3 regions of the Streptomyces sp. NPDC001315 genome follow, and region 2 is predicted to be linked to each of the others. Evidence: riboswitches for the same ligand, from Rfam matches in the RefSeq annotation. Region 2 holds a riboswitch; each other region holds the start of a gene.
The links. Region 2 has a riboswitch for cobalamin ahead of ACFY16_RS06630 (prenyltransferase/squalene oxidase repeat-containing protein). Riboswitches for the same ligand answer to the same signal wherever they lie in the genome.

Region 1: it holds a riboswitch for cobalamin, as region 2 does, so the genes downstream of both, ACFY16_RS03905 (cobalamin biosynthesis protein) here and ACFY16_RS06630 (prenyltransferase/squalene oxidase repeat-containing protein) in region 2, are expected to answer to the same signal.
Region 3: it holds a riboswitch for cobalamin, as region 2 does, so the genes downstream of both, ACFY16_RS11925 (HoxN/HupN/NixA family nickel/cobalt transporter) here and ACFY16_RS06630 (prenyltransferase/squalene oxidase repeat-containing protein) in region 2, are expected to answer to the same signal.

Annotation. Positions count from the first base shown of each region.
Region 1 is NZ_JBIAWZ010000001.1:891,815-894,068, reverse strand. Features, by position in the region: gene ACFY16_RS03905 (cobalamin biosynthesis protein) at 1-926, opposite strand, end outside; cobalamin riboswitch at 1,027-1,162, opposite strand; gene ACFY16_RS03900 (hypothetical protein) at 1,325-1,546, opposite strand; gene ACFY16_RS03895 (anion permease) at 1,581-2,254, opposite strand, start outside.
Region 2 is NZ_JBIAWZ010000001.1:1,498,230-1,500,483, reverse strand. Features, by position in the region: gene ACFY16_RS06630 (prenyltransferase/squalene oxidase repeat-containing protein) at 1-760, opposite strand, end outside; cobalamin riboswitch at 875-1,002, opposite strand; gene ACFY16_RS06625 (phosphotransferase) at 1,073-1,735, shown strand; gene ACFY16_RS06620 (nuclear transport factor 2 family protein) at 1,749-2,198, opposite strand.
Region 3 is NZ_JBIAWZ010000003.1:326,888-329,141, forward strand. Features, by position in the region: gene ACFY16_RS11925 (HoxN/HupN/NixA family nickel/cobalt transporter) at 120-1,214, opposite strand; cobalamin riboswitch at 1,243-1,463, opposite strand; gene ACFY16_RS11930 (ArsR/SmtB family transcription factor) at 1,544-1,903, shown strand; gene ACFY16_RS11935 (glycoside hydrolase family 13 protein) at 2,058-2,254, shown strand, end outside.

The sequences.
Region 1 (2,254 bases), 610 kb from region 2:
ACGAGAAGTCGCGCGGCGGCACTGACACCGAGCGCGAGCCAGCCGACGCGACGGGAGAGCCGTACGGCCCGGTCGATGTCCGCGACCCGGACGGCGCGCCCGTCACCGCCGTTGAGTACGGGCCGGTGCTCGACCCGCCCGGCGTAGGAGAGGGTCCCGCCGAGCCGCACGCCGAGGGCCCCCGCGAACGAGGCCTCCACGGGACCGGCGTTGGGACTCGGATGCCTGGCCGCGTCGGCCCGCCAGGCCCGTACGGCCCCCCGCGGATCGTCTCCGGCCACGGCCGCGAGTACGGCGGTGAGGCGGGCCCCCGGCCAGCCGGCGACGTCGTCGAGCCGGGCGGACGCCCACCCGTAGCGCAGGTAGCGGGGCGACCTGTGGCCGACCATGGCGTCGAGGGTGTTCACGGCCCGGAACCCGAGCAGCCCCGGCACGCCCCCGACGGCCCCCCACACCAGCGCGCCGACGACGGCGTCCGAGGTGTTCTCGGCGACCGACTCGACGACCGCCCGGGCGATCCCGTCGGCGTCGAGGGCCTGCGGATCCCGCCCGCACAGATGCGGCAGCCGGGCGCGGGCACCCTCGACGTCCCCGGCTTCCAGGGCCCGCCCGACGGCCCGGGCCTCCCGGGCGAGCGAAGTCCCCCCGACGACGGCCCAGGTGGCGGCGGCGGTGAGGGCGACGGAGGCGGCGGTGGAGGTGCGTACGGCGCGGGTGGCCACGGCGCCGAGCGCCACTGCGCCGCCGGCGCACACCATGGTGTGCAGCGCGCCCCGGCCCCGATGGTCCCGCCACAACACCCGCTCCACGGCCCCGGCCGCCCGCCCGAACGCGGCGACCGGATGCCCACGGCGCGGATCGCCGAGGAACAGGTCGCCCAGGAGGCCGGCCGTGGCGCCGTACGCGAAGACGCGATCGGCACGCATCCGCTCAGCCGATCGCGGCGGGACCGGGCAACGACCTGGTGCTGAGTCTCAATCCGCAGCCGAGCATGGCGATATGTCCTCACTCAGGGTGTCCGCGCCCTGGTTCGACGAGACCGGCGGTGAGAGTTCCTGGCTCCCGGGGCTTACTACCCCGGTGACAGTGGCGGGACCGCGCCGGATTCGCACCGGCTTCCTCTCCTGCCGCCGTAGATGGCTCCGGCAGTCCACCACGGGCCCGGAAGGGCCGTCAACCTGCTGTTGACCTGGGGTGGAGGAGTGTGTGAAGGCCCACACGCGCGGCATGTGCCTGCTGTGTGAAGCCGGTTGGGCAAAGGGGAGGGCGGGAGGAACCCGTGGGTGCCTCCCGCCCTCGTCTCGACGAACGGTGTGCCTGGGAGTCAGGCGACGATCAGGTAGATCCCGTAGCCCACCGCGGCCGCGCAGGCCGCGAAGCACGCGTACGCGCCCGTCACGGCCAGCGTGGCGGACCCACCCTGCGCGGAGGCCCGCTCCTGGCGCGAGAGGCCCATGATGCCGAGGGTGAACAGGGACACGAGGGCCACGGTGACCACGAGGCTGACGCCGAACACGGAACCCAGGGTTGCCCAGTCGATCTTCATGGTGATGCTTCCTTCTTAACCGGGTGCGCGGGGCTCAGACGGCGGCGGCCGGCGGGGACACCGGGTCGGCGGCGGCCGCGGCGGTGGCCTGGGCGGGGATCGTGGCCGGGGCGGGGATCGTGGCCGTGAGGTCCTCGGTCACCGTGCCCGCGGGGGGCGGGGTCACCGCGGCGATCGCCGTGGTCACGACGCCGGCCGGCTCCTGGGTGGCGTTGACGTTGTTGTGGTCGACGACCTCGCGTCGGGAGAGCTTCCAGATCGCGGCGCTGGAGGCGATCAGGAAGACGGCGACGACCGCCGTGCCCCAGTCGCCCAGGTCGGTCACGGACTCGGCGAGGGCACCGACCACGGCGGCCGCCGGCAGGGTCAGGACCCAGGCGACGAGCATGCGGGTCGCGGTGGACCAGCGCACGACGCCGCCCTTGCGGCCGAGGCCCGCGCCCATCACCGAGCCGGAGACCGAGTGGGTGGTGGAGAGGGAGAAGCCGAGGTGGGAGGAGGCCAGGATGACCGTCGCGGCGCTGGTCTGGGCGGCGAAGCCCTGCTGCGGCTGGAGGTCGGTCAGGCCCGTGCCCATGGTGCGGATGATGCGCCAGCCGCCGAGGTACGTGCCGAGCGCGATGGCCAGACCGGCGGAGAGGATGACCCAGACGGGCGGGTCGGAGTCGGGCGCGACGGCGCCGCCGGCGACCAGGGCGAGGGTGATGA
Region 2 (2,254 bases):
GAGCGGCCTGCCCGGGATCGGCGGAGGCGTCCTTGCAGGTCAGGTCGGTTTCGGCCGCCTTCGGGGCGGTGCCTGCGAGCCCCTTGCCGAGGGCGGCGACGACGGCTGCCGCGGTCGCGTCCGCGTTGGCCGTGAGGTCGCCCTTCTTGTCGGGCTGGTAGGCGAAGGCGCCGCTCTGGTCGCTGTCGCTGTCGCAGGGGAGCGCGAACTTCAGCAGGGCGTCGTACGGGGACTTGCCGCCCTTGCGTATGTCCTGCGGCTTTTCGCCCGTCGCCGTGAGCGCGCCGATGACGACGGAGGTGGAGTTCGCGTCGCTGGCGCCGCCCGGGGAGTAGCCCCAGCCGCCGTCCGCGTTCTGCACGGACTTCAGCCAGGCGACGGACTTCTCGGTGACGGCGCCGTGGCCGCCGAGCGCGGCGAGCGCCTGGACGGCGGCGGCCGTGCTGTTGGTGTCGACCATGAGCCCCGCGTCGCAGGCCTTGGCGGTGTCGGCGCGGAAGGCGGCGAACGCCCCGTTCGCGCACTGCTGCCCGATCAGCCAGGCGATGCCCGACGAGGCCGGCCGCACGCCCACGGAGTCCTGCGCGAGCAGGGCGAGGGACTGCCGCCAGACACCGTCGTACGTGGGATCGGTGCGGCCGTACAGCCCGGTGGGTATCGCCACCGAGGGCGACGGGGACGGGTCGGCGGCGACGGCGGGCCCGGCGGCGCCGATCACGGCGGTGGCGGCCAGAACCGCGGCACTGCGGCGGACGTTCATGATCGGCGGATGCCTCTCCCTGCGGGGAGCCGGGCAGCACGGGACACCCCGGGCGGCTCGGCTCCGTAGACCTCGACGGTGCCGTACACCGGCGGACGGCCGGTGCGCGTGAGCCGGTCACGAACCGTACGGAGCGATCCGGCTCGCCACGCTGCGGTGGCTCACGGTTGCGGGTCAGCGCCGGAATTGCACCGGCTTCCCCCCGTACAGGTGTGATGACGACGCCGCCACTCTACCGGCCCGTAGAAACACGCTGAGGGGCGGCTGTGGAGCCGCGTTGGGGGGCGGCGAAGGCACGGGTAGGTTCGCGCCATGCCACCGACGGGGAGACTGCTGGGTTCCGGCCGCACGGCCGACGTGTACGAGATCGACGGGGCGTGGGTGCTGCGCCGCGACCGGGACGGCCGGGGGAACGCGGCCGCCGAGGGGGCGGTGATGGAGTACGTACGCGGCTATGGCTACCCGGTGCCTCGGGTGCGGCTCGGGGGCGACTCGCGGACCGACCTGGTGATGGAGCGGCTGCCGGGGCCGACGATGCTCCAGGCGTACGCGGCCGGTTCGCTCGGTCCGCAGGAGGCGGGGAGCGTGCTGGCAGGGCTGCTGGGCGCCCTGCACGCCATTCCGGGCCGCCGCTCCGCCTCCACCCGCGTGCTCCACCTCGACCTGCACCCCGACAACGTGATCCTCACCCCCGACGGCCCCCGGGTGATCGACTGGGCCAACGCCGAGGAGGGTGATCCGGGGCTCGACTGGGGCATGTCCGCGGTGATCCTCGCCCAGGTCGCCGTCGGCGACGAGCCTGTCGCCCAACCGGCGCGCGCGATGCTGACCGCCCTGCTCGCCGACCCCTCCGCCCTCACGGAGACCGGCCTCCTGGAGGCCCGGCGGCGCCGTGCGGCCAACCCGACGATGAGCAGGCGGGAGGTCGAACTCCTGGGACCGGCCGAGCACTTGATCCGGTCGCTGGTGTCCTAGGGATCGTTTCGCCCTACGACGCTCGTGGTGTCGGGCCGCCGAACGGGAGGAAGAGGACCCGGGAGGAGAGCAGCCATCGGTCGTCGGTGCGGCAGAAGGCGAAGGTGTCCTCGTAGTGGCCGACCTGGACGGGCGGGCCGGCGGGCACCGTGCCGCCCGCGTAGCCGTCGAGGCGGTAGGTCGCGAAGTACGACGTGGCGGTCGCCGTCTCCGGCGAGGTCACCGTGACGCGGATGTTGGACATCAGGCGTCGGGAGAGCCGGTCGGCCGGGCGGGAGCCGAAGTACGCGCGGAGCGCGTCCCGCCCCTCGACCAGCCGCTCACCCTCCGGCCACGCCCAGGTGCCGTCCTCGGTGAACAGCTCGGCGACGGAGGGCGGTTCGCCGAGGTCGAGGCGGTGGACGAAGTCGAGGATGAGGCGCTCGCAGGCACGTTCGGTGAGGAGCCGAGCCATGGGATCCATGGGGCCCGGGGGATGCGTGTTGTCCATGCCTGTTGGTATCAGCAGGGCCCCCGCGG
Region 3 (2,254 bases), on a different contig from region 2:
TGGTGCCGGCGCGCCGGTACGTAAGCCTCACCCGGGCGCGGTGGACGGCCGGCAACGGGGGGCTGCCGGCCGTCTCAGGGCTCGGCCGAGATCTGTTCAGGGCCGCCCGGGGTGGCTGTTCAGGTGGTGTCGGCGGGCCGTACCGCCCACTTCTCCTCCACCTTCGCCAGCCGCCAGTACGCCACGGCCGCCGCCCATACGACGACGAACAGGCCGACGATGACGTAGCCGACGCTGTCCAGGTTCAGGTCGGCGATCCAGCCGGTGACGTCGTCGCGCAGGTCGAGCTTCTCGTGGAGGACGCCGACCAGTTCGATCGTGCCGATGAAGAAGGCGACGGCGATGGACAGGCCGGTGATGGTGAGGTTGTAGAACACCTTGCGGACGGGGTTCGAGAACGCCCACTGGTAGGCGAAGTTCATGAACGTGCCGTCCAGGGTGTCGAACAGGCTCATGCCCGCGGCGAAGAGGAGCGGCAGGCACAGGATCGCGTACCAGGGCAGGCCCGCCGCCGCGCCCGAGCCGGCCATCACCATCAGCGTGACCTCGGTGGCGGTGTCGAAGCCGAGGCCGAAGAGGAAGCCGAGGGGGTACATCTGGCCGGGGCGGGAGACGGACTTGGTGAGGCGGCCCAGGATGCGGTTCATGAAGCCGCGGGAGTCCAGGTGCTGTTCGAGTTCCTTCTCGTCGTAGGTTCCTGCCCGCATCGCCTTGAAGACCTTCAGGATGCCGAGCAGGGCGACCAGGTTGAGGGCGGCGATGAGATAGAGGAAGGTGCCGGAGATCGTCGTACCCATGAAGCCGAGGACCTGGTGGGTGCGCGAGTCCTCGTTCATCACCCGGCCGGCGAGTTGGGTGCCGCCCGCGATCAGCAGCGCGAGCAGCACCACCACGCTGGAGTGCCCCAGCGCGAACCAGAAGCCCACCGACACCGGCCGCTTGCCGTCGGCCATCAGCTTGCGGGTGGTGTTGTCGATCGCGGCGATGTGGTCGGCGTCGAAGGCGTGCCGCATGCCGAGGGTGTAGGCGGTGATGCCGAGGCCGACGCCGAAGGCCTTGCTGCCGACCTCGTAGTGCTCGGGTACGACGAGGAGAAACAGGATTCCGAAGGCGACGACGTGCAGGGCGGCGATCACCGCCATCAGCCCCGCTGTCTTCAGGGTGTCCTCGCGCCGCCACTTGAAGGACGTCGGGGCAGGGTCGGGCAGGGTCATCCGGTTCACGCTCCAGCACCTCGTGGATCACTTCGTGAGATGCCGTGGCCGGTCTCCTGGCTTGGGGGTACCTCCCGCTCGAGCGAAGTCGAGAGTGGGGGAGGGTCGTACGTTTCCGCCCCTGCCTTCCCGGTCGTACGACCAGTGGCCCGGCTGGTGCCGGACGGGACGGGAACTCCCCGATCACAGTGGCGAGGGCCGCTCCGGCATCACACCGGCTTCCCGAACACCACGGCCCGCCCACCGTAGGGGGGCGGGCGGTCTCCTGCATAGCTGCATACCTGCGCAGGTATTCAAGATCACACAGTGCTGCCTGCGAGGATGGCGTCATGCATCTCGTCCCGGCCGACCGCGCCGACCGCCGCACGATCGACGGCCACCGGGTGTGCGACGCGATCGCCGCCATCGGCGAACCCGGTCACGTCCGCACCTGGGCCGACCGCTTCTCCCTGCTCGCCGACCCCAAGCGCCTCGCCCTGCTGCTGGCCCTGCACCGCACCGGCCCCCTGGCCGTCTCCGACCTGGCGATCGCGACGGGCATGAACGACCCGGCCGTGTCGCAGGCGCTGCGGCTGCTGCGGGCGGCCGGGGTCGTGGAGGGGGAGAAGGAGGGGCGGGTCGTGCGGTACCGGGTGGTGGACGGGGACGTGGGGGCGCTGCTCAAGCACTGTTCCGCGGACGGGGGATGACGCACGGGCGCCCCGGAACCCGGGGGAGGCCGGGCGAGGGTGCCGGTCACGCCCACACGGGGAGTGGTCCCTTCCTGGCGATGTAAAACGTTCGCCTTCCGGGCAATGTGGACAGGCTTCTGGAGTTGCCCGACCACGTCCAAAGGGAGACCGCGTGCCCGATCTGCCCGACCTCTCCTCCCGGAACCCCGACTGGTGGCGCCAGGCCGTCGTCTACCAGGTCTATCCCCGCAGCTTCGCCGACGCCGACGGCGACGGCCTCGGCGACATCCGGGGCGTCACCGAGCGCCTGAGCCACCTCGCCGCCCTCGGTGCCGACGCCCTGTGGCTCAGCCCCTTCTACCCCTCCGA